DNA from 3 places in the Peribacillus sp. FSL K6-5616 genome. Region 1 is predicted to be linked to each of the others. Evidence: predicted binding sites of a transcription regulator. Region 1 holds the regulator's gene; each other region holds the start of a gene.
The links. Region 1 encodes LexA, which represses DNA repair genes until DNA is damaged. Its sites were predicted from a motif close to CGAACATATGTTCG; they were not measured.
Positions count from the first base shown of each region.

Region 1 (7,621 bases):
TAATGGTATGCAAAAGTACAATTATATATTAATGAAGGCTAAAGAAGGCTATGGAAGGAGGGCATTGATAATTGGATGAGTTCAAAAAAATTCCAGATGATATTGGAGGAGATAACCCTTGAAAAGGAATGTAATCAATTATGTCGTTTTTCTTGTCCTCATTCTAACCATATTAATTATGGCAAAGCCAGACATTTCCTCAGCAGGAAAATTGAAACCGCCCTCCGAAACTTTCAGTCCAGGGGATTGGTTTCTTGGTAGTATTCCCCCCAATCTTGATACAAACAAACCACCAATCGTGTTTGTACAAGGGAAAAACGGCAGTTCAACCAGCTGGTATGGTGAAACGGAATATCATGGCGTCAATGATATGTATACCAAAGCGTATGAAGCAGGCTACCAAACGGTTTTTGTTCAGCTTCATGATTCAGCTGGAAATGGATCAGTGAGCCAATATGCCAATGGAAGGCTATTAGCTCAAATGCTTTCAGAAATCAGTAACCATTTCGGGGGCGAAAAAGTAAATATTATAGCTCACAGCAAAGGGGGCCCAGACACCCAAGCGGCTCTAGTCCACTATGGAGCACACCAATATGTTGGAAGGGTGATCACTTTAGCTTCCCCACATCATGGTTCTCACCTAGCTGATTTGGCTTATAGCTGGTATGCGGGCTGGCTTGGTTCCTTATTAGGTCAAAAAGATGAGGGAACTTATTCTTTACAAGTTGGTAAAATGGCTGAATTTCGTTCTGTCACGGATAACCATGTTAACTCTCGTAAAAACTTGTATTTCACTGTGGCAGGTATGAACAGAGGCCCGGTACTATCAGCCTTATCAATGGGGGGACAATATTTATCATCATATGGGGAAAATGATGGACTGGTGAATGTATGGAGTACAAAAATACCCTATGCAACACATTTATTTACGGATCCCAACTTTGATCACGACAATATTCGAGTTGGCTCAGCTGTATTTTCAAGAATTGAACCCTATTTAAAAAGCACATCCACCACTGGGATTCCTGCATATCATGTCAATTATAAAGAACGAGTTGAAGATGATGTCATTACAACCGCACTCGCTCAAACCATTCTGGGTGATGTCCTGAAACAAAATGTCTGGGTCGAACAAAGCTTCCATGTAAATGAAGCGGCCCCAGGTAATATAAGCATATATACAGCCTCAAATGATGTCGAGGTTGAATTGATTTCTCCATCCAATAAAAAGTATTCACCTTCCTTAAAGGCCCATTCAGCCAAAAATGAAACTTCCTTTTTTAATGGTGCAACCATCCAATCATTCTACAGAAATAACCTTGAAATTGGTGACTGGAAAGTACGAATGAAGACTGAATCGCCAAAAGACGCCTACCTGTTCACAGCACAATTTAACGAAAAGAACCCCATTACATTAAGTATGGCCGGAAAAGTAAAGCAAAAAGATGCAAAATTTTTAATAAAGAATCCAATGAATGATAAAAAAAGACCAATCAGCACAACATTTTTGGTTCATCTGCTAGATGAAACCGGTAAAGAAATTAGTGGAAAAAACTCCATTAAGGCAATGGATACTGAAAATTTTACTGGCACCCTTCCAGAAGTACCTAAGTCAGGTGTTTATAATGTAACAATAGATGTTAAGGAAAAAAATGTGGATGGTACCGAAAGAACCCGGACGCTGATTCGTTCGGTCTATATTGAGAAATAGCGAAATGCCTTCTCTTAGTTGAGGAGGCATTTTTTTGATGAAATATGAGGTAGGTACGGGTAACTAGGGAGATGGTAATTCCGCCAATGTAAACAGCCGTACTCCTATATAAAAGTATTAATTCAACGGGTGTTAGGTGGATATATTTAGGAGTGAGTTCCCTGGAAATAAAGATTTATGCTTGGTAATGAGAGATCTAATGAGCAAGGAAACATTCATTAAGCAAATTGCTCCTTATGGCCAGAAAATTAAACAGGACATATTGGTGGAATGACTTGGTCGATCTAACCTTATTAAAGTGAACCAAAGGTTAAGAGTGAAATTAATTGTAAAGGGGGGATTTTAAACCCTTTTTTTTATTTCAATGAGCTTGCTTCCAAAGTACATATTACCAGAAAGGCGATGGTATAACTTTCATCCGTTATAAAGGATGTTTAATTTCCCATGAAACTAGATTCTATTAAAAAATATTTCAATATCTACTCTTCCAAATGCATATTGAGAGAATTCTGGACATAAATTAAACAAACAAAAAAAGCGCGGGAAGCGCTTTTAGTGTATTTGTCTATATAAGCCTATTACTTTTCCAAGTATCGAAACATCTCGTAAAATAATTGGTTCCATATTTGAGTTCTCAGGCTGAAGCCTTATGTAATCCGGTTCCTTAAAGAATCGTTTTACAGTGGCTTCATCATCTTCCGTCATCGCCACGACGATATCTCCATTATTGGCACTGCTTTGTTGTTTCACGATGACATAATCTCCATCATGAATTCCTGCTTCAATCATACTTTCACCCATGATTTCCAGCATGAATACATGGTCATCATGTGGAACCATGCTTTCGGGAAGCGGAAAGTATTCTTCAATGTTCTCAATGGCCGTTATCGGCATGCCCGCTGTTACTTTTCCAAGTAACGGCACGTTCACGACATTGGCTTTGGGAATATTGTTCGCTTCCTCCAAATTCATTATTTCAATGGCCCTTGGCTTGGTTGGGTCACGTCTAATAAGGCCTTTACTTTCCAGGCGGGATAAATGTCCGTGTACTGTTGAACTTGATGCAAGTCCCACTGCTTCGCCAATCTCCCGTACGGAAGGCGGATACCCTTTTTGGCGGACCTCTTCTTTAATGAAATCAAGAATATCTTGCTGCCGTTTTGATAGTTTTGTCATTTGTGCACCTCTTCCCCAATGTTCTTTGCTACATTATAGCATGGCCCCCATCTCTATACAAACATAAGTTCGAATTTTGTTGTTGACTGAAACAAACGTTCGTATTATAATTTGATCATAACATACGAACGAACATTCGCTTTGGAGGGATTATTATGAAAAAATTATACAAAAATTATATTTATACGATTCTATTAGCGGGATCAGTATTCATCTTTTCAATTTTATTCTCTTGTACATTGAACAATGATCAAAAAAAGGATTTCCTTTCTATAGAAGTAAGCGAAGGTGACACCCTATGGGGAATTGCCGAAGAATATGAAGAAACAAATTTGACAAAAAAAGAATTCATTGGTTGGATAGAAGAGAATAATGGAGTCAGTGCGGATTCGATAAAACCTGGACAAGTCATTGTCATACCGGTTAAAGGGGAAGAACTTGTCCAGAATTTGGCCAGTGAGCAGTAAGTAGTAAAGGTAGGGTATTATGAAGGCGGTAATCTATTGTAGGGTCAGCACCGAAAAAGAGTCACAGGAAACATCATTGGCAAGGCAGGAAGATGAATTAGTCAAATTGGCTGAAAAGATGGATGTGGAAGTTGTCTCCATTATAAAAGAACAGGCAAGTGGTTATGAGTTGAATCGGGATGGCATTTTTGACATGCTCGAACTATTTAAAACCAAAGAAGCTGAAGTCCTATTAATCCAGGACGAAACAAGACTGGGAAGAGGGAATGCCAAAATAGCCCTTTTCCATGTCATCCTTAAAGAAGATGTGAAAATTTATACGCTCTCACACGATGGGGAGCTGGAGTTATCGGATTCGGATGCCATGGTCATCCAGATAGTGGGCATTGTAGAAGAATATCAAAGGAAACTACATAATCTTAAAATAAAGCGCGGAATGATGAGAGCCGTTGAAAAAGGGTACCGTCCTCAAAAAAATCTTCACAACCAAAGGAATTCCACTGGAAGGGACCGTATGGAGATTCCTATTGAAGAAATTATTAAACTGCGTGCCAATGGGTTGACATTCTCAGAAATCGCAGCCACATTAAGGGGCTTTGGATACAATGTATCTAAGGCTACTGTGAACAGGCGTTTTCTCGAACATCAAATGAATAAAAAGGAAAGTAAATCATAGAACTTGTAATTTCGCTTTTTTTTTAATACCATGACAATATCCGCAGATTATGAAGGAGCGAAATTATGTTATCAAAAGACAAAATAGCCCGTATAAATGTACTTTCTAAAAAGGCAAAGGCTGAAGGCTTGACGGAAGTTGAAGCGAAAGAGCAAACCCAATTGAGAAGTGAATATTTGGAAACATTCAGAAAATCCATGTCCGACACGTTGGAGCATGTGAAGGTCGTGGATCCAGAGGGTAATGACGTCACTCCTCAAAAGATAAAAAATATAAAAGAAAAACGAAATTTACATTAATGCTTGGATTCCTCTGATGGAACATTCCATTTGAGGATTCTTTGGCATTTTGGAGTAAAAAGAGAGTGCATTCATGTATGTATTCTCCTATTTAGTTTAATCTAAATAGAGGCTTCTCTTATTTCTAGAAAATTTTAATATTGAGGCAGTAAATAGTGATTTTAGTTGTGATATTATGCTTGTCACTATAATATAAAGAGGTACATTACAGGAAGGGATGTTTTTACAATATGTTAGATAAATTAGATGCACTTTCTATCAATACGATTCGTACATTATCAATTGATGCAATTGAAAAGGCTAATTCCGGCCATCCAGGTATGCCAATGGGGGCAGCGCCAATGGCGTATAAACTATGGACCGAATATATGAACCATAACCCGAAAAATCCAGATTGGTTTAATAGAGATCGCTTTGTTCTTTCAGCTGGACATGGTTCTATGCTGTTATACAGCCTTCTTCATTTATCGGGCTATGGCTTATCTATCGATGATTTGAAAAGCTTCCGTCAATGGGGCAGTAAAACTCCAGGACATCCTGAATTCGGACATACGGCTGGTGTAGATGCAACTACCGGGCCGCTTGGACAAGGTATCGCAATGGCAGTCGGAATGGCAATGGCTGAACGTCACTTGGCAGAAAGCTATAACCGCGATTCTTATAATGTGGTCGATCATTATACATATAGCATTTGTGGAGATGGAGATTTAATGGAAGGTGTTTCTGCAGAAGCCGCTTCATTAGCTGGACATCTACAACTGGGAAGACTTGTTGTTTTATATGATTCTAATGATATTTCCCTTGACGGCGACTTAAGTCAATCATTTAGTGAAAGCGTAGCAGACCGGTTCAAATCTTATGGATGGCAATATATCCGCGTTGAGGATGGCAATGATCTTCAGGAAATTGCTAAAGCGATTGAAGAAGCGAAAACCGACGATGCACGCCCAACATTAATCGAAGTGAAAACGGTTATTGGTTACGGTTCACCAAACCGTTCAGGTAAATCTGCCGTTCACGGCGCTCCGCTTGGTGCAGATGAGCTTAAATTGACAAAAGAAGCATATAAATGGACATTCGAAGAGGACTTCCATGTACCTGAAGAAGTGTATTCACACTTCAATGAAGCTGTTGTTGATGCAGGTGCTCAAAAAGAAGAAGCTTGGAATGAATTGTTCAAAAATTACAAAGAAGCACATCCTGAGTTAGCACAGCAATTGGAGCTTGCCATCAAAGGTGAACTGCCTGCTGATTGGGATCAGGAAATTCCAGTCTATGAAGAAGGTAAAACATTAGCTTCCCGTGCTTCAAGTGGGGAAGTACTGAATGCGATCGCCAAAAAGGTCCCTAGCTTCATTGGGGGTTCTGCGGATTTAGCCGGATCTAATAATACTGCCATCAAAGGTGAGACAGATCTATTACCTGGTAATTACAGCGGCCGTAATATATGGTTCGGTGTACGTGAATTCGCTATGGGTGCGGCTTTAAATGGAATGGCACTTCATGGTGGCTTAAAAGTATACGGAGGAACATTCTTCGTATTCTCTGATTATCTACGTCCTGCCATAAGAATGGCAGCACTGATGGGACTGCCTGTAAACTATGTATTCACCCATGACAGCATTGCTGTAGGGGAAGACGGACCGACTCATGAGCCAATCGAACAATTGGCATCATTACGTGCAATGCCTAACCTAGGGGTAATCCGCCCAGCTGATGGCAATGAAACGGCAGCAGCCTGGAAAGTGGCTATGGAGTCTACAAATAAACCAACTGCTCTTGTACTGACTCGTCAAGGATTGCCAACAATTAAAGACACTTCCGAAACTGCGTATGAAGGTGTTTCAAAAGGTGCTTACATCATCTCTGCTTCTAAGAAAGAAGTAGCCGATGCATTACTACTTGCGACTGGTTCCGAAGTGAACTTGGCTGTGGAAGCACAGAATGCTTTAGCGAACGAAGGAATTGATGTTGCGGTAATCAGCATGCCATCATGGGACCGATTTGAAACTCAATCAAAAGAATATAAACAAAGCGTAATCAATCCGGCAGTGAAAAAACGTTTAGCTATCGAAGTGGCTTCACCGTTTGGCTGGGATCGTTATGCAGGTGATGAGGGTGAAATATTGGCCATCAATCATTTTGGAGCTTCTGCACCAGGCGGTAAAATCATGGAGGAATTCGGTTTCACTGTAGAAAATGTAGTTGCCCGTGTGAAAGAAATGCTTAAATAACAGTAATGCGGAACTGACACCAACTAGATTGGTGTCAGTTTTTTTATCAAAAAATCCTATTAAATATATTGAATGTGCTTCTATACTAAAGGAAATCTTCCATTCGACAAAAAAAGAAGAAAATTTCTCCAGCAAACAACATATCTTTTTAGTTTGTCAATATATAATGAGAATAAATAAATTTCGTTTAAATGTGTCAGTTAAAGGGGAAAGTCATCAAAAGTGGAAAATAGTGGACAGGGTGCTGGTGGTTAGATGTTTTCGTGACTAAAATAGGAAAGCTAGGAGGCATTGGCTGATGAGAACCTATCAAATTTATTTAATCGAAGATGAATTTGCCCATCATTATTATGGAAGAGAAAAGCTATTTTTCAATTTGTTTTTGGAATATATTCAAGCAAGGGGCAGACTGAAGAGTATTTTGCAAAAACAAATCGAATATGTCACCAAAAAAGTCCCGATTATCCAGTTGCAGTTAGCCATTGAACAACGTTTGCAAAAAAAGATGAATTATTGGACTCAAAATGGAAAATACTATTTAGAAAAAACAAACGGATCAAGTAAAGCCGTTTTAATCATTCAGAATGATTCCATTACTCTTGAAGCTGAAGGAGACTATGAAGCGGAGACGGCTTTCTTTGAAAGTATTCGAAAATATGAAGCGAGTTTTCTGGCCATTGATTTTGAACATGAAAAATACGGTTGGTTAAAACCGATAAAAGAAAGAAAATTTGTCTAAATGGGGGACTTTTCGGTAGCGGGTATTGTATAATAACCTTTGGTCTAGTACACTGATGTTAGACAACATGAAGGAGGAAATAGTATGTGGGTTTACATTCTAGTTGGCGTACTGGCATTGATTGCTGGAGTAGTGCTGGGATTTTTCATCGCTCGTAAATACATGATGGATTACTTAAAGAAAAATCCGCCAATTAACGAACAAATGTTGAAAATGATGATGATGCAAATGGGTATGAAACCATCCCAAAAGAAAATTAATCAAATGATGAGCGCCATGAATAAACAACAAACAAAATAAGATAGCATGAAACCTTGAT
Region 1 covers NZ_JBBOYT010000001.1:1,507,361-1,514,981, forward strand. Annotated here, with positions in the region: gene MHB45_RS07250 (esterase/lipase family protein) at 179-1,711, shown strand; gene lexA (transcriptional repressor LexA) at 2,264-2,887, opposite strand; gene yneA (cell division suppressor protein YneA) at 3,043-3,354, shown strand; gene MHB45_RS07265 (YneB family resolvase-like protein) at 3,374-4,030, shown strand; gene MHB45_RS07270 (DUF896 domain-containing protein) at 4,096-4,329, shown strand; gene tkt (transketolase) at 4,560-6,563, shown strand; gene sirA (sporulation inhibitor of replication protein SirA) at 6,862-7,302, shown strand; gene MHB45_RS07285 (YneF family protein) at 7,387-7,602, shown strand.

Region 2 (7,621 bases), 440 kb from region 1:
GAGTTCGATAAAGGCGTTTCGCCGATTGAGTTTCATAAGCCGGATGATTTGATGGAGATTGTGGAGCGGATCAGTAGGAAGGTTTGAGAAAGGTTTTGTGAGCAAAAATGTGAGCAGTATGTGATCAATTTTAGACCCTTAAAATACTATTAATACTCTTAAATTTAACTCCTAACTTCTATTTTCAATTAAGAAGTTATATATATTTTTTTGAAATGCATGCTTATCAAGAGCCTAAGTAAATACTGCTACTTAGGCTCTTTTCTTTTAGAACTTGTTTTCATACAACTTCATGTTCAGGTATTCCAAAGTTAAAAATTTCCCCTTCCCTGCTACGTTTAGGCAGATCCTCTTGCATTTTCTCATAAGATTAGTTGATCACCCGGTACTCACAAACATAATTAATTGGAGAGCCTTCAGGAAATTGTTCTTCATGCCATTGAACCACACCCTCTGATGTTTCTACGTTGTATGTAAACACTTCGCCAGTTCCAGCTACATAATCGTGAAGGTCGTCAATAGTAGCAAGTTTGTATTGGAATCCTGCTTGCATTTCTTCTTCAAATACAATCCATTGCTCTTGGTTGTCAGTTACGAATACCTTTTTAACCTCAAAAGTTTGAGTGGTCATATTATTTATCCCCTTTTGCCTTTCGGCTGTTTTTTGTTTGGATTTTTTCGTTGTCCGTCTTGCTGATAAGTTAACTATACTATATAGTATATATTATATCAACAATAAATTACAATTTTTCCAAATTATCTTTTTATATTCTAGACGATATAGGATATAGTATAATTATATAAGTAAATAAAAGGGGTTGTATGAGAATGAAAACTACAGTAAAGGTCACTCCAAGATTAGGTAAAGTATTGAAGGACAGAGGAATGACACAAGTTAAATTGAGTGAACTTACAGGAATCCCTCAAGGAAACATTTCAAGGTTTGATAAATTAGAAAGTCATAAGGATACTCATACAATTTTAATATCCAGAGCATTAGATATATCTATAGAAGATTTATTTGAAATTGAATTAGTTCAAACTGAAGAAAACCACCAATAGCAATTACTGGTGGTCTTTTGTATAAACAGGAAATTTATTGTAAAAAATATTATTATCACTAGCTTTTCTTTCTTTATTAATTCCCCTTAACTGAGCTGAGGTATATTCCTTAGCTTTTTTCATTCCTCTTCAAGCCAAGGTTTATCGTTAAGTTTACCCTTTTTTAATAGTTCATAATATAGGTGAGTGAATGCTTTAGCCATTAATTCCATATTAGACTCATTAGCATAAGTAATTTTACAAGGCGGTCTATCTTCTTTATTTGTTTTTGCACTCCATGGAATTTTTGCGTTTTTTAATTCTAAGCAACCTAATTGACGCATTTTCTTTATAATTTCTGATCTATCCTTATCAGGAAATAGAGCTTCTAATTCCTCGATTGTAGATAATATTGTTTTTTCTTCAAGTATTTTTTCTTAATCTTTGTAAAGGTCTATGGAAGTTAAATATTTTCAAACTTTAACGAACATAAATACTGGCTGTTGTGAGGTAAATAGAAAGTTTCCTTATTATTTAAGTGATTTTTTACAATATTCAGCAAAATATAAGTACTATTTGATTTATACAAAAAGCTCGGTTAGTCAAAAAACCGAGCTTTTGTTACTCTATTTTTTCCATTTTTTAAAGCATTCATAATAACATTCGTAAATATTTTTCGAAGTTAACTCCTTCTACTTTAGAAATTTGCTCCAAGGAGGAATCATTGATAGCCTCTGTCAGGAATGCCACTGCGAGCTGTACGGATTTTTCTAGGTTCTCTCCACGCATCATGCTTCCCATAATCACAGATGCAAATAAATCACCAGTACCTGAATAGCTTTCACCGTTATACTGCGTCGCACTATAAAAGGTTCTACTTCCGTCCAAATACATATTTCCGATAAACTGCTTCTCTGAATCTGCTGACGGTGGATTCATTCCAGTGATGATAACCTGAGCTCCCGTTTCTTGCTGCAACATATTCCCTGCTTCTTCTATCGCTTTAATATAGTCCTCTTCGTTAGAATAGCTATGCAGCTTTTCATAAGACAATCCGGTTAATAAACAGCACTCTGTAACATTTGGTGTAATGACATCTGCACGCTTCACCAGTTCTCTCATAAGTACCAGTAATTCATCGGTAAAAAGTTTATAGACTTCTCCTATATCCCCCATTACTGGATCAACAAGTAAAATGGTTTCTTTTGTATAAAATTTATCTAAAAAATGGAAAATATTATTAATTTGCTCTTCACCAGTAACGAAGCCGGTATAGATTCCATCAAAGGTTACATTAAGCTTGCTCCATTCTTCTATGAAGTATTTCATTTTGGATGTAAAATCTTCACAAAAAAAACTTGGATATCCGGTTTGCGCAGTCAATATGGCCGTTGGTAAAGGGCATGCCTGCACGCCCATGACCGAAAGAACCGGAATTGCAGCTGTTAATGAACATTTTCCAAAAGATGATAAATCCTGTAGTACAACAACTTTTTTCATAATAACCTCCATATGGCCTATCCACTTTAAACTTTATTTATCTTATCATAAATCAGCTAAAAACAGTCATCTCCTCTCTCTTTTCAATACGTATATATCTGTATTTTTATCAACTGACCTCATAGTTTTTTAATAAATTGACACTTTTATAGACACCAGTCTTTTGCTAAAATCATAGGAAAATTCTAGTTAGGAAGGTTTACAGATATGCAAAATACACAAAGTTATTCAAGGTCAAGTCAAAAAACTATGGATTTAATTATTACCGCAATGTTGATTGCTCTTGTGTTCCTATCTACATTCTTTTTGAATATTAAACTGCCAATTGCCGCAAATGGAGGGTTAGTTCATCTAGGAACAGCTATGCTTTTTATTGCATCTATTTTATTTGGTCCTAAAAAAGCAGCTCTTGCTGGTGCGATAGGAATGGGGTTATTTGATATAGTTGGAGGGTGGACATTGTGGGCACCTATCACCATTGTGGCTCGTGGTTTGCAAGGATATATAGTTGGTAAAATCGCTTGGTCAAAGGGTCGCAACGGTACTAGCAATGCTTTCAATGTAATAGCAACAATCGTTTCAATTCCATTTATGATAGCTGTTTATTATATTGGTGAAGGGATTCTATACGGTAATTGGATTGCACCTTTAGCTTCGATACCTGGAGATCTCGTTCAAAATATATTAGGAATTATCGTTGCCGTTCCAGTTTGTGTGGCTTTGAAAAAGGTTCCTTATTTTAAGTAAATTCGCTATAAAGGTAAACGTCAAGTAGCCCCCAAATACTACATGGATGGTGTATTTGGGGGCTATGTTTTGTTTGCTTCCCTTTTTATCGGTACTCTGCATGCAGAGGGTAAACTAGATGACCACGACAAGACTTTATCTATTTCTTTTTTCATTCTTAAGTCTTTTAACGTGAGCTCTCATTTTATCTAATTCCTTTTGTTTCCCTTCTTCATCATTTGCCAATGCAGAAAATAAAGCTATCGTGCCTAATTTGTCGAATTCTACATCTCCAGATCCACCTTTAGTAAAACTAAAGTATAGTTCCGTAAACGCCTTAGCCATTAATTCGTAGTTCTTTTCTTGGTTTACTCTTTTTCACATTAGAATAGTCCTTTCAATTAAACTATTTATTCTTTTCCTTATACAAAAATAGCCTACTTTCTTCTTTGGCTATACACTCGAAAAGCTTCCTTCTAAAATATTCATTAATATCGATATTATCCGCTGAAATAACTTCTACATCGGTCATATCGACATCATTAAGATTAATTTTCTTTGACTTTTTATCCAATCAATATCACTCTCCTGTCCTACATAATAATCTCCAAACAAAATATCTTATATTCACATTTCACTAAATTATCTATGAAAATAGTAACGAGTAACATTATAGAAAATAAAAAATCACCAATCGTATAGACTGGTGATTTCTATTCATTTTGTATATTTAGCTAAGATTAACTTCACTTCTTTTTTCAAGTATTCATCTACTGTAAATTCATTTAGGAATGTTCTACTCTTAATCCACAGTTTTCTTTTTGGTTTTGCTTTAGTCATTTTTTCACTCCCTTACCTCTACCCCAACAATATCCTCAAACTTCACCCTAATAATATGTCCCTTCTCATTTTCCAACTCTAAATGTATCATCTTTGTCAAAGGATCTAACCTATGTATCATTCCTGTATATTCCCAATCAAATCCATCTTCCCAAACAGTAAACATTACAGGTGAAGCAAACTCCATAGCAGTGTGTATCTTGTCCTCAAACTCCTCTAACTGGTACTCATCTAATATTGGCTTTAATTGACGGTAATAATCCTTATTTACATGATTAAGTAATTTAACGTATTCGGGAAGCATTAAAGCTGGTTGCCATTTTAACTTTCCTCGATCTTTTATAGACATAAGAACATCTCCATTTCATTCTATAAATACATTATAGAACATTTGTTCTTAATTTAGTCAAAAAAATGAACAGGAATGCTGCCCCGTTAGTTTAAGTACATTCTTTCACAATCTCAATGGTGTAGAGCCTTTTTAGACACAATCCAATCACCTAAAAAATAGAGTTGATAATGGGGTACAAGATATTCGTATGGTACTTTATCCTGTACAAAGAACTTCCAACCATTACTTTTGCATTATGTTATTGTATAATTTAGGTATTACATAAAATGAGGTGGCATGCATGGAAACTATCCAAACAGAATTAGTAGACGGCTGGAAACTTATAGCACATCCTGATTATACGGTTTTCTCTAATGAAAAAAGCTATATTGTAGTGCAGAAAGACGATATGAACGAAATGATTATAGCCTTTTCTATCAACAACAACACATTTAGTGTAACTAGTTGTAATTGGGGATTAAAATTCGATTTCCGTAGCGATGAAAAAACAATTGCCATAACCACCGATCCAAATGAATATGAAGAAGATGAAGATGAAGATTGAAAAGTAAAGCATCCTTTCGAGGGTGCTTTCTTTTTATCTAAAGCACAACAGGGTAAGATGGGGTTAGAAACTCTATGTTTCTTTACTTTTATATTCCTACTTTTAGGGGTACCTCCAACATTTCGAAAATAAGCAAATATCAACCTAAAAAAGTCGATTTCCTGTATTGATAAGGAATCGAATCGACTTTTTTGTTCGCTTGTTAGACTAACGCACCCGTTCGTATTATAAGGTCATCCAGAAAATATTTCTGGTTGACCATTTTTTATATCGATATATGATAACCGTAGCCGGGGTAGAACGTCCGCACCTGTGGGACTAGATCCCGTCAACTAAACAGTTCGCCCCCTACTTGTAGAAACATGATTGAGGCTGGTTGGGACTATGATCTCGTATAACAAGCGAAGCTATGATACTACAAGAAGGAATTGGGGTACCGGTGACTTTATATTAGGAGGAGATAATTTATGAATCCAGTTGTTGGTCTGGATGTGGCAAAAGGGGAAAGTCAGGTTCAAGCGTTCTTGGATAAAAAGCAGCCTTACAAAAAAGGCTTTAAAGTAGCACATACTCTTGAAGGGTTAGCTAGTCTTCTAGACTTTATTAGAGAAGTAGAAAATGTATCCGGGGGACGGCCTCCCATTGTATTAGAATCCACTGGACATTATCATACACCAGTTGTCCAGTATTTCGAGGATAGAGGGTACTTATTGATTATCGTAAATCCACTCATATCGTATCGAGCTAAGAGTTCTAGTTTACGCAAGGTAAAGACAGATGTTATTGACGCTCGTCATCTCTGCGAGCTGTATTATAAAGAGGACTTAGAGCCGTATAAACAGCGAGGAATCCAACTCTTAAACTTACGTAACCTTACAAGACAGCACGAAAATATTACAGGCCTGTTTGTACAAACTAAATTACAATTTCAAGCAATTTTGGATCAAGTGTTTCCTGAATACCGTGGGGTTTTTGGTGACTTACATTCATATGTTTCTTTACTAACCTTACAAACATTTCCTACATCACAAAAAATCCTGGATACTGGTGAAGAGAAAGTTGCCAAGAAAATAAAGGAATTATGTAAAAGTCGTTCGCAAAAATGGGCAGACAGTCAGGCAGAAAAACTGATGGCCGCCGCAGTTCAAAATCCATTTCAGAAAAACTTATATCATAGTCTGACCTTAAGCCTGGATATGTATATTAATATGCTTCTTGAATACAAAAAGCATCTATCCAAGCTTGAAGATGAGATAGATGCTTTAGCAAAAGGTATTGAAGAGTGTAAGGTTATCCAATCGATCCCTGGTATCGGTGAAAAAATCGCTGCCAAGATAATTTCTGAAATTGGGGAAATTGATCGGTTTAATCACCCTAAGAAGCTGGTTGCATTTGCCGGAATCGATCCAAGTGTTTTTGAATCTGGTACATTCAAAGGTACTTTAAATCGGATTACCAAAAGAGGTTCTAGTAGGCTACGACACGCCTTATATATGGCTGTAAAATGTGCCATTCGTGATAGTCGCAAAAAGAAAACGACAGATGAAATCATTCCTCGTAACAAGAGATTACGAGAGTTTTATGATAAGAAACGTGAGGAAGGAAAGCCCTTTAAAGTAGCTGTGATAGCATGTGCCAATAAATTCTTACATTGGATTTATGCACTTTTAAAAAGCAAATCAACTTTCCAAGATCTAGCCTAGTTTTAAAGTATAACTAAATAGCCCAAAACTTTCCAAACACAGAACCTTGGAAGGTTATTTGGCATACGCAAATTTAGTATAACATGAAACATTTTAAGTGTTTATTGAAAAATGTTGACAAACTATTGGCTGGTTTAGTTGCATAAGAAAAGGAGCTACTGATTAGCTCCTGTTAATGAAGTAAAGCACCCGTTCGCACAATAAGTGATATTGATTTTTTTTACATTAAACCTATTACTACCCCAATAATTGAAAAAGAAAATACTAATAAAATCAATAAGATTATTAAAGGAGCTATCTTCTTTAGAAATCCTTCTTCTTTGTTTTTAAAACTTATATAACTAAAAACCAGGCTAAGTACACCTGTAATAAAAGAACTAGAAAATAATACTTTTAGGAAAACAACCATCATACCTTCAGGTTTATCAGGAGCAAATTCATAAGCAATAAACATTGTTATTGCACTTATAATGCTTAATATCGCAGATCTTTTGCTGTATTTTTCGTTCATTTGTTTTAAACTCCCTCATCTTTAACTAAGAAACCTTAAGTTAAACAATTTTTTATATGAAAATATTATAATTCCACAAATCACAGTTACTCCTACAAATGTGAAAAAGTAAAGAAAAGGAGAATTTACCTTACCAAAAACTACTTCATTTTGAAGTGTTTCTACTTTATCCCATGCACTTGCAATATCTGGTTTATAGTTCCTTGTTTTTATATATCCGACTAACATCATACCGACTAAATAGATTATATGAATTGCAATTGAACCAATAAATGCTTGAAAAACCAGCTTCATTTAGACCCTCCTTTACAACCTCATACTACCATAATAACCCATATGTGTTAATGAACTAAACTGCCCCGTTAGTTTAAGTACAATATTTCACAAACTTTCTTTTGGTAAAA
Region 2 covers NZ_JBBOYT010000001.1:1,945,677-1,953,297, reverse strand. Annotated here, with positions in the region: partial or broken gene MHB45_RS09330 (DUF3898 domain-containing protein) at 1-87, shown strand, start outside; gene MHB45_RS09325 (hypothetical protein) at 371-631, opposite strand; gene MHB45_RS09320 (helix-turn-helix domain-containing protein) at 829-1,062, shown strand; gene MHB45_RS09315 (hypothetical protein) at 1,182-1,385, opposite strand; gene MHB45_RS09310 (pyridoxamine kinase) at 1,693-2,541, opposite strand; gene MHB45_RS09305 (ECF transporter S component) at 2,749-3,288, shown strand; gene MHB45_RS09300 (hypothetical protein) at 3,424-3,612, opposite strand; gene MHB45_RS09295 (hypothetical protein) at 3,674-3,841, opposite strand; gene MHB45_RS09290 (hypothetical protein) at 3,985-4,107, opposite strand; gene MHB45_RS09285 (YolD-like family protein) at 4,112-4,456, opposite strand; gene MHB45_RS09280 (hypothetical protein) at 4,740-5,003, shown strand; gene MHB45_RS09275 (IS110 family transposase) at 5,471-6,706, shown strand; gene MHB45_RS09270 (hypothetical protein) at 6,927-7,217, opposite strand; gene MHB45_RS09265 (membrane protein) at 7,239-7,511, opposite strand.
Region 2: MHB45_RS09285 (YolD-like family protein) is a predicted target of LexA. The motif match lies at 4,492-4,505, and genes of this name have one in related genera.

Region 3 (7,621 bases), 3.2 Mb from region 1:
GTGGCTGCCAAGATTATTCCGGCGGAGGTTATGACACCGCTAGTTTCGGCAACGCCCTTTCTGATGGCCTGCTTGATTGGCATCGTTTCTTTCTTACGCCAAATGCTTGAAACCATGAAAATGTTATAATCTTCTCCAAGTGCGACAAGGAATACGAAAGAATAAAGTGGAATTGTCCCCTCTATCGCATCGACACCCATGAAATAGTGCAGGATTATCCAACCTAAGCCCATAGCTGCAAAGAATGAGAGAATGACTGTCCCCATTAAATACACCATGGCTGTCACAGATCGCAAGTAAGCTAAAAGGAGCAAGGAAATCAGGACGATGATGATCGGGATGATCATGAATTCATCGGATTTGACGGTATCCCTTTTATCGAATTGAGTCGCAGTCTGCCCGCCAACCCAAACCTTTTCATCAACGGAAGATATATTGGCGGCCTTCAATTCTTTCTCCGCCATTGTGCGGATTTCCGGAATGGAATCTATGGCCTCGATATCATATGGGTTGATGTTGAATGTGACCTCATAGGATTGCAGATCTTTATTCGATTTACTTGTGACTGGATCGGCAACAGTTTCAACAATATCCATCCCTTTTAATGCCGGTGCTAAATCAATTTCTTCACCATCCGTATCGACAACCACTGTCGCCGGTGCCAGTTCGCCCGGTGAGTACGAGTCGGAAATGACAGAATAGCCTTCACGGGAGTTCATATCTTCAGGGAAGGAAGAGAGAATATCATATGAATATTTTATTTGTGAAGAATATCCAGCTAAAACACTGAAGATGATCAGGCATGTAAGAATGACCGTCCATGGCTTGGTTGTGACGATATGGCCAATCCAGTTACCGATGTGGCCTTCTTTATGCTTTTTGACGGCTTTTCCCTTTTTCTTGGCCCATGCTTCTTCCATTTCAGGTGTACGCGGGACGATTGGGAAGAAGGAAGCCCTTCCGAATACAGAAAGCAATGCCGGTACAAGTGTTAAAGCTGCCACCATCATGATTAAAATCGACAAGCTGAATGGTACAGCGAAACGGTGGTAGGCTCCGTATTTGGCTACAAGCAAAGTTAGCAGGGAGATAACGATCGTTAGCCCGCTCATCGCAATGGCGCCTGATGAATCTTTAAATGCGGCGATCATGGCTTTCCGTTTGCTTTCATGATTCCTTAATTCACTTCTATAGTGAGAAATTAAAAATAGACAATAATCCGTCCCGGCACCGAATAATAATACGGTCATGATTGAAATGGCCTGTGAATCGACTGTAATCCAACCATGATCTGCCATGAAGCCAAGGATCGGGCTTGTGACAATATAGGAGAAGCCTACTCCGATTAAAGGAATTATGGCTAAAAGCGGAGAGCGGTAAATGAGTAATAATACGACAAGTACAAGTATTACTGTCGCTAAAAGCAATTTGAAATCAGCACCTGAAAATAAACCCGTTGCATCGACTGATATCCCTACAGGGCCTGTCACTCGAAGGGATAATTCATCTGAATCGGTCGGGACATTGAATGGGTCCGTTCCAATGCGCTCCGTTACTGCTTCATTAATGCTTTCAAGATTTTTTTCGAGAATTTCAGTCTCGGTATTTTCTTTAAAGAAAAGCGGCTGTACGAAAGTCGTTCCATCTTCTGAAACCGATCCTTTAAGAGCAGGCAACGGAATTTCATGAAGCGGCGGTAAGAAAGATTGCTGTGTCAATGGATTATCTGTCAGTTCCTTGGAAAGATACTGGATTTCAGCCAAGTCGGCCTCTGTCAGTCCACCTTCCCGATGCCATGTAAGCAGGGCAGGTATTCCAGAGGAATTTGGAAACTCTTCTTTAATAAGTTCATCAGCCACGACAGAAGGCGAGTCTTCAGGCAAGTCTGAGGCATTATTTGCTGTTCGATCATTAACGGCAGGCAATGTAAAGGTTAATGCGATTGCTGCAATTATCCATGCGGCAATGACAACCCAACGACTGGTTTTTCCGGTCATCATCCTGCCAAGTCTTCCTATTATTGATTCGTCCAATGAAGGCACCCCGCTTTTTAAATTTTTTATCCTCATTTCATTATAGTGGTGTGATGTTGACTTATACAAAAATGGGTATGCTCACTCCGACTACTAAATGCTTCAAGTCGTTAATGGCATGAAAATAGGCTCATCTATATATAGGGGAAAAGTACTTATTTACCTAATTTCAATTAAATTTTGAAGATTGAAGAGTTAAATATAGGGAATGGGGGAAAGTATAGTAGTATTGTGGCTTTTATTAACAAAGGAGGGATTTTTTTGTCTGATAAATCCAAAAAAACAAATGATGAAACGAATGAAACATTAACGAACAGGCAAGGACACCCGGTAACGAATAACCAGAGTCTGAGAACTGTAGGGAACAGAGGTCCTAGTACACTTGAGAACTATGATTTTTTGGAAAAGATCAGCCACTTCGATAGGGAGCGCATCCCTGAACGGGTTGTACATGCCCGCGGTGCAGGTGCGCATGGTTATTTCGTTCCGACCGGTAAAGCGGGGGACGAGCCGATTTCAAAATATACGAGAGCGAAGGTTTTTCAGGAAGAAGGTAAAAAAACCCCGGTATTCGTGAGATTTTCATCTGTTATTCATGGAGGGACGTCCCCGGAAACGTTACGTGACCCAAGGGGATTTGCCGTTAAATTTTATACGGAAGATGGAAACTGGGATCTTGTAGGCAATAACCTGAAAATTTTCTTTATCCGTGATGCCATGAAATTCCCGGATTTGATTCATGCCTTCAAACCGGATCCGGTCACGAATATTCAGGACGGCAGGAGGATTTTCGATTTTTGCTCAAGTTCGCCTGAAACATTCCATATGGTTACCTTTGTGTTTTCCCCATGGGGCATCCCAGCTAACTACCGCATGATGCAAGGATCAGGGGTCAATACTTATAAATGGGTGAATGAGGAAGGGAAAGCAGTGCTCGTCAAGTATCATTGGGAACCGAAACAAGGGATCAAGAACCTGACGCAGCAAGAGGCCAATGAAATTCAAGCTACGAATTTCAATCATGCCACACAGGATCTATATGAAGCGATTGAACGCGGGGACTATCCTGAATGGGATCTCAACGTACAGATCATGAGTGATGATGATCATCCTGAGTTGGATTTCGATCCGCTGGATGATACGAAGATCTGGCCGAAAGATGAGTTCCCATGGCTGCATGTCGGTACGATGGTATTGAATAAAAACCCTGAAGACTATTTCACTGAAGTCGAACAGGCTGCATTCGGTACCGGTGTCCTAGTTGATGGACTGGATTTTTCTGATGACAAGATGTTACAGGGACGTACATTCTCTTATTCCGATACACAGCGTCACCGTGTTGGCGCGAATTATTTGCAACTGCCGATCAATGCTCCAAAGAAACGAACTGCCACGAATCAGACTGGCGGACAGATGCAATATGAAGTTGGCAGAGGCAGCCAAAGCCCCCACATCAACTACGAACCATCCACTGTTGGCGGCTTGAAGGAAGCCAATCAAACGGGTAAAGAGTATACACCTATGGTGGAAGGGAAACTTGTCCGTGAGACAATCGATCGCCAAAACAATACGAAACAGGCCGGGGAAACGTTCCGGGAATTCGAGGATTGGGAAAAAGACGATTTAATTTCCAATTTAGTGGCGGCATTGGCTCCTGCCGACAAGCGCATTCAGGAAAAAATGATAGCACTTGCCGAAGAGGCCGATGAAGAGTATGGCCGCAGGTTGAAAGAGGGACTGTCCGCGGCATCTGAACATACGGAATCTTCAAAACCACTGGGTGGGACGGATAACCCTGAGGACGCCGTTAGAAAAGGGCATGAAGCGGATCCATATTGATTGAACTGAAAAGAAGCAAACTTCCTTATAAAGGGGTTTGCCTCTTTTTTTTATTGGGCATAATTGATGGATGTGTGATACTCTTCCAAGGATGCCTTGAAAATCAAGCAGGAAATTGATTGGCAAAAAACTTCATAATCATTTAAACTGAAACTACTCTATTTTTCTCTTATAAAGGAGATGAAAAAATGATTAAAATTCTTTCTGCCCTTTTCCTTCCTTGTCTACTTGTCATGCTATTTTCAAGAGTCACCTATAACAATGTCGTAGGCCTTGTTTTAACTGTTGCCTTGATTACAGCTTCCGCATATAAAGGTTATACGCATACAAACTTATTGATCATCGTCGATGCCTTATCCCTGACAGTGGGTTTTTGGTTATCAAAAAGAATGATGAAACGTACATCTAAGAGCGCCTGACATCAAAGGTGCTTTTTTTGTACTCAAACTTGTCATTCCCCTCAACACATCATGAAGTTCATTAAAACAAAAAAACGAATGGATGTTCGCTTATTGCTGGTTTGTTTTCAGGCTATTGTGGTAGAATGTGTATATATGCTTTATTAAGCCGGAATAAATAGAAGGGATATAGGCATGTCCCGTTTTCATATAAAAATATTTCAATAGGAGGCCATGCTTGGTGAAGGATAAGTTTGAGTTAGTCTCAAAATACTCTCCTCAAGGAGATCAGCCGGCAGCAATTGAAATGCTGGTCGAAGGGATTAAGGAAGGCAAGGAAATGCAGACGCTATTGGGGGCAACGGGTACAGGAAAAACGTTCACCGTTTCCAATGTGATCCAAAAGATCAATAAACCGACTCTTGTCATTGCCCACAATAAAACGTTGGCAGGGCAGCTTTACAGTGAGTTCAAAGAGTTCTTCCCTAATAATGCGGTCGAATACTTCGTTAGCTATTATGATTACTACCAGCCAGAGGCTTATGTTCCATCCACGGATACATTCATCGAAAAAGATGCAAGCATCAATGATGAAATCGATAAACTGCGTCACTCGGCCACATCATCTTTGTTCGAAAGGAAAGATGTCATCATCATTGCCAGTGTTTCGTGCATATATGGACTCGGTTCTCCTGAAGAGTACCGGGAGATGGTCGTTTCCCTCCGAACAGGCATGGAAATAGACCGGAATGCCTTGCTGCACAGACTCGTGGACATTCAATATGAGAGGAATGATATTGCTTTCCAACGGGGGACCTTCCGCGTTCGCGGCGACGTCGTCGAAATTTTCCCGGCCTCCCGTGATGAACATTGTGTACGGGTCGAGTTTTTCGGGGATGAGATTGACCGTATCCGTGAAGTCGATGCCCTGACCGGTGAAATTACCGGTGAACGGGAACATATTGCCATTTTCCCGGCTTCCCACTTCGTAACCCGCGAAGAGAAAATGCGGATAGCCATTCAAAATATCGAAACGGAACTGGAAGAGAGACTGAAGGAATTAAGGGAAGATGAAAAGCTTCTTGAAGCACAGCGCTTGGAGCAGCGGACCCGCTATGATTTGGAAATGATGCGGGAAATGGGCTTTTGTTCAGGGATAGAGAACTATTCCCGCCATTTAACCCTTCGTCCCTCAGGTGCGACACCATACACTTTAATGGACTACTTTCCAGAGGACTTCCTATTGGTCGTGGATGAATCACATGTAACCCTTTCGCAAATCCGCGGAATGTTCAATGGAGATCAGGCGCGAAAGCAAGTGCTCGTCGACCATGGCTTCCGTCTGCCGTCTGCGAAAGATAACCGCCCGCTAAGATTTGAAGAATTTGAAAAAAAGGTCCATCAATCCATATTCGTTTCGGCAACTCCGGGACCATATGAACTCGAACATACGCCAGAAATGGTTCAGCAAATCATCCGTCCTACCGGATTGCTGGATCCGACGGTAGAAGTGCGGCCGATTGAAGGGCAGATAGATGACCTGATCGGTGAAATACAGGAGCGCGTCAAAAAGAACGAGCGTGTGCTCATAACGACCTTGACGAAAAAGATGTCTGAAGATTTAACTGATTATTTAAAGGAAATCGGCATCAAGGTCCAATATCTTCATTCGGAAGTGAAGACCTTGGAAAGGATAGAAATCATCCGGGAACTCCGAATGGGCAAATATGATGTACTCGTTGGAATCAACCTTTTACGGGAAGGCCTGGATATTCCGGAAGTGTCGTTGGTGACCATTCTGGATGCCGATAAGGAAGGGTTCCTTCGCTCGGAACGTTCGCTTATTCAAACGATGGGCCGTGCAGCCCGTAATGCCAACGGCCATGTCATCATGTATGCAGACCGCATCACGAATTCGATGGAACTTGCCATCAATGAAACGAGGCGGCGCCGTGAAATCCAGGAGAAGTATAATGAAGAGCATGGAATAATGCCTCAAACCATTCAAAAGGATATCCGTGACTCCATAAGGGCGACGCATGTAGCCGAAGAAGGCGAAGAGTATAAGGAAGATCTTGCACCAAGCCTTGCTAAGCTCCCTAAAAAAGAGCGTTTAAAAGTGATGGCAAGCATGGAAAAAGAAATGAAGGAAGCGGCAAAGGCACTGGACTTCGAGCGAGCTGCCGAGCTGCGTGATTTATTACTAGAGTTAAAAGCGGAAGGGTGACGAAACATGGCAATGGATAAAATTGTGATAAAAGGCGCCAGGGCCAACAATTTAAAGAATATTGATATCACGATACCGAGAGACAAACTTGTTGTGCTGACCGGATTATCCGGATCTGGAAAGTCTTCCTTGGCTTTTGATACGATTTATGCAGAAGGGCAAAGACGTTATGTAGAATCACTGTCCGCTTATGCTCGTCAATTCTTAGGCCAAGTGGATAAACCGGATGTCGATGCGATCGAAGGTTTGTCACCAGCCATTTCCATAGACCAGAAAACGACCAGTCGGAATCCTCGTTCAACCGTAGGGACTGTTACGGAGATCTATGATTATTTAAGGCTGTTATTTGCACGGGTCGGCAGGCCGACCTGTCCGATCCATAATATTGAAATCACCTCACAAACGATCGAACAAATGGTGGACCGCATTCTTGATTACCCTGAGAGAACCAAGCTTCAGGTATTGGCACCGCTCGTCTCAGGCAGAAAAGGGACACATGCGAAAGTTTTGGAGGATGTTAAGAAACAAGGTTATGTCCGCATTCGTGTGAACGGGGAAATGCATGATCTCAGTGAGGAAATCACTCTCGAAAAAAATAAGAAACATTCGATTGAAGTCATCATTGACCGGATCGTCATTAAAGAGGGGATCATGGCCAGGCTTGCAGATTCATTGGAAAGTGCTTTGCAGCTTGGCGAAGGCAAAGTCATCATTGACGTAATGGGTGAGGAAGAGCTGCTTTTCAGTGAACATCATGCTTGTCCATACTGCGGATTTTCGATTGAAGAGTTAGAGCCGAGGATGTTTTCCTTCAATAGCCCGTTCGGGGCCTGCCCGGATTGTGATGGCTTGGGGGCGAGGCTTGAGGTGGACCGTGATCTGGTCATCCCGAATAACGAATTAAGCCTCCGTCAACATGCGATTGCGCCATGGGAGCCGACGAGTTCTCAATATTATCCTCAGCTCCTTGAAGCGGTGGCCAACCATTATGGAATAGATATGGATGTGCCCGTTAAAGATTTACCGGAAGAGAAGATGGATAAGGTCTTGCTTGGTTCAGGTAAAGATAAGATATATTTCCGTTATAAAAATGATTTTGGAAGAGTGCAAGAAGGATATATTCC
Region 3 covers NZ_JBBOYT010000001.1:4,731,249-4,738,869, reverse strand. Annotated here, with positions in the region: gene MHB45_RS23050 (MMPL family transporter) at 1-2,069, opposite strand, end outside; gene MHB45_RS23045 (catalase) at 2,289-3,872, shown strand; gene MHB45_RS23040 (CsbA family protein) at 4,061-4,291, shown strand; gene uvrB (excinuclease ABC subunit UvrB) at 4,512-6,497, shown strand; gene uvrA (excinuclease ABC subunit UvrA) at 6,504-7,621, shown strand, end outside.
Region 3: uvrB (excinuclease ABC subunit UvrB) is a predicted target of LexA. The motif match lies at 4,367-4,380, and genes of this name have one in related genera.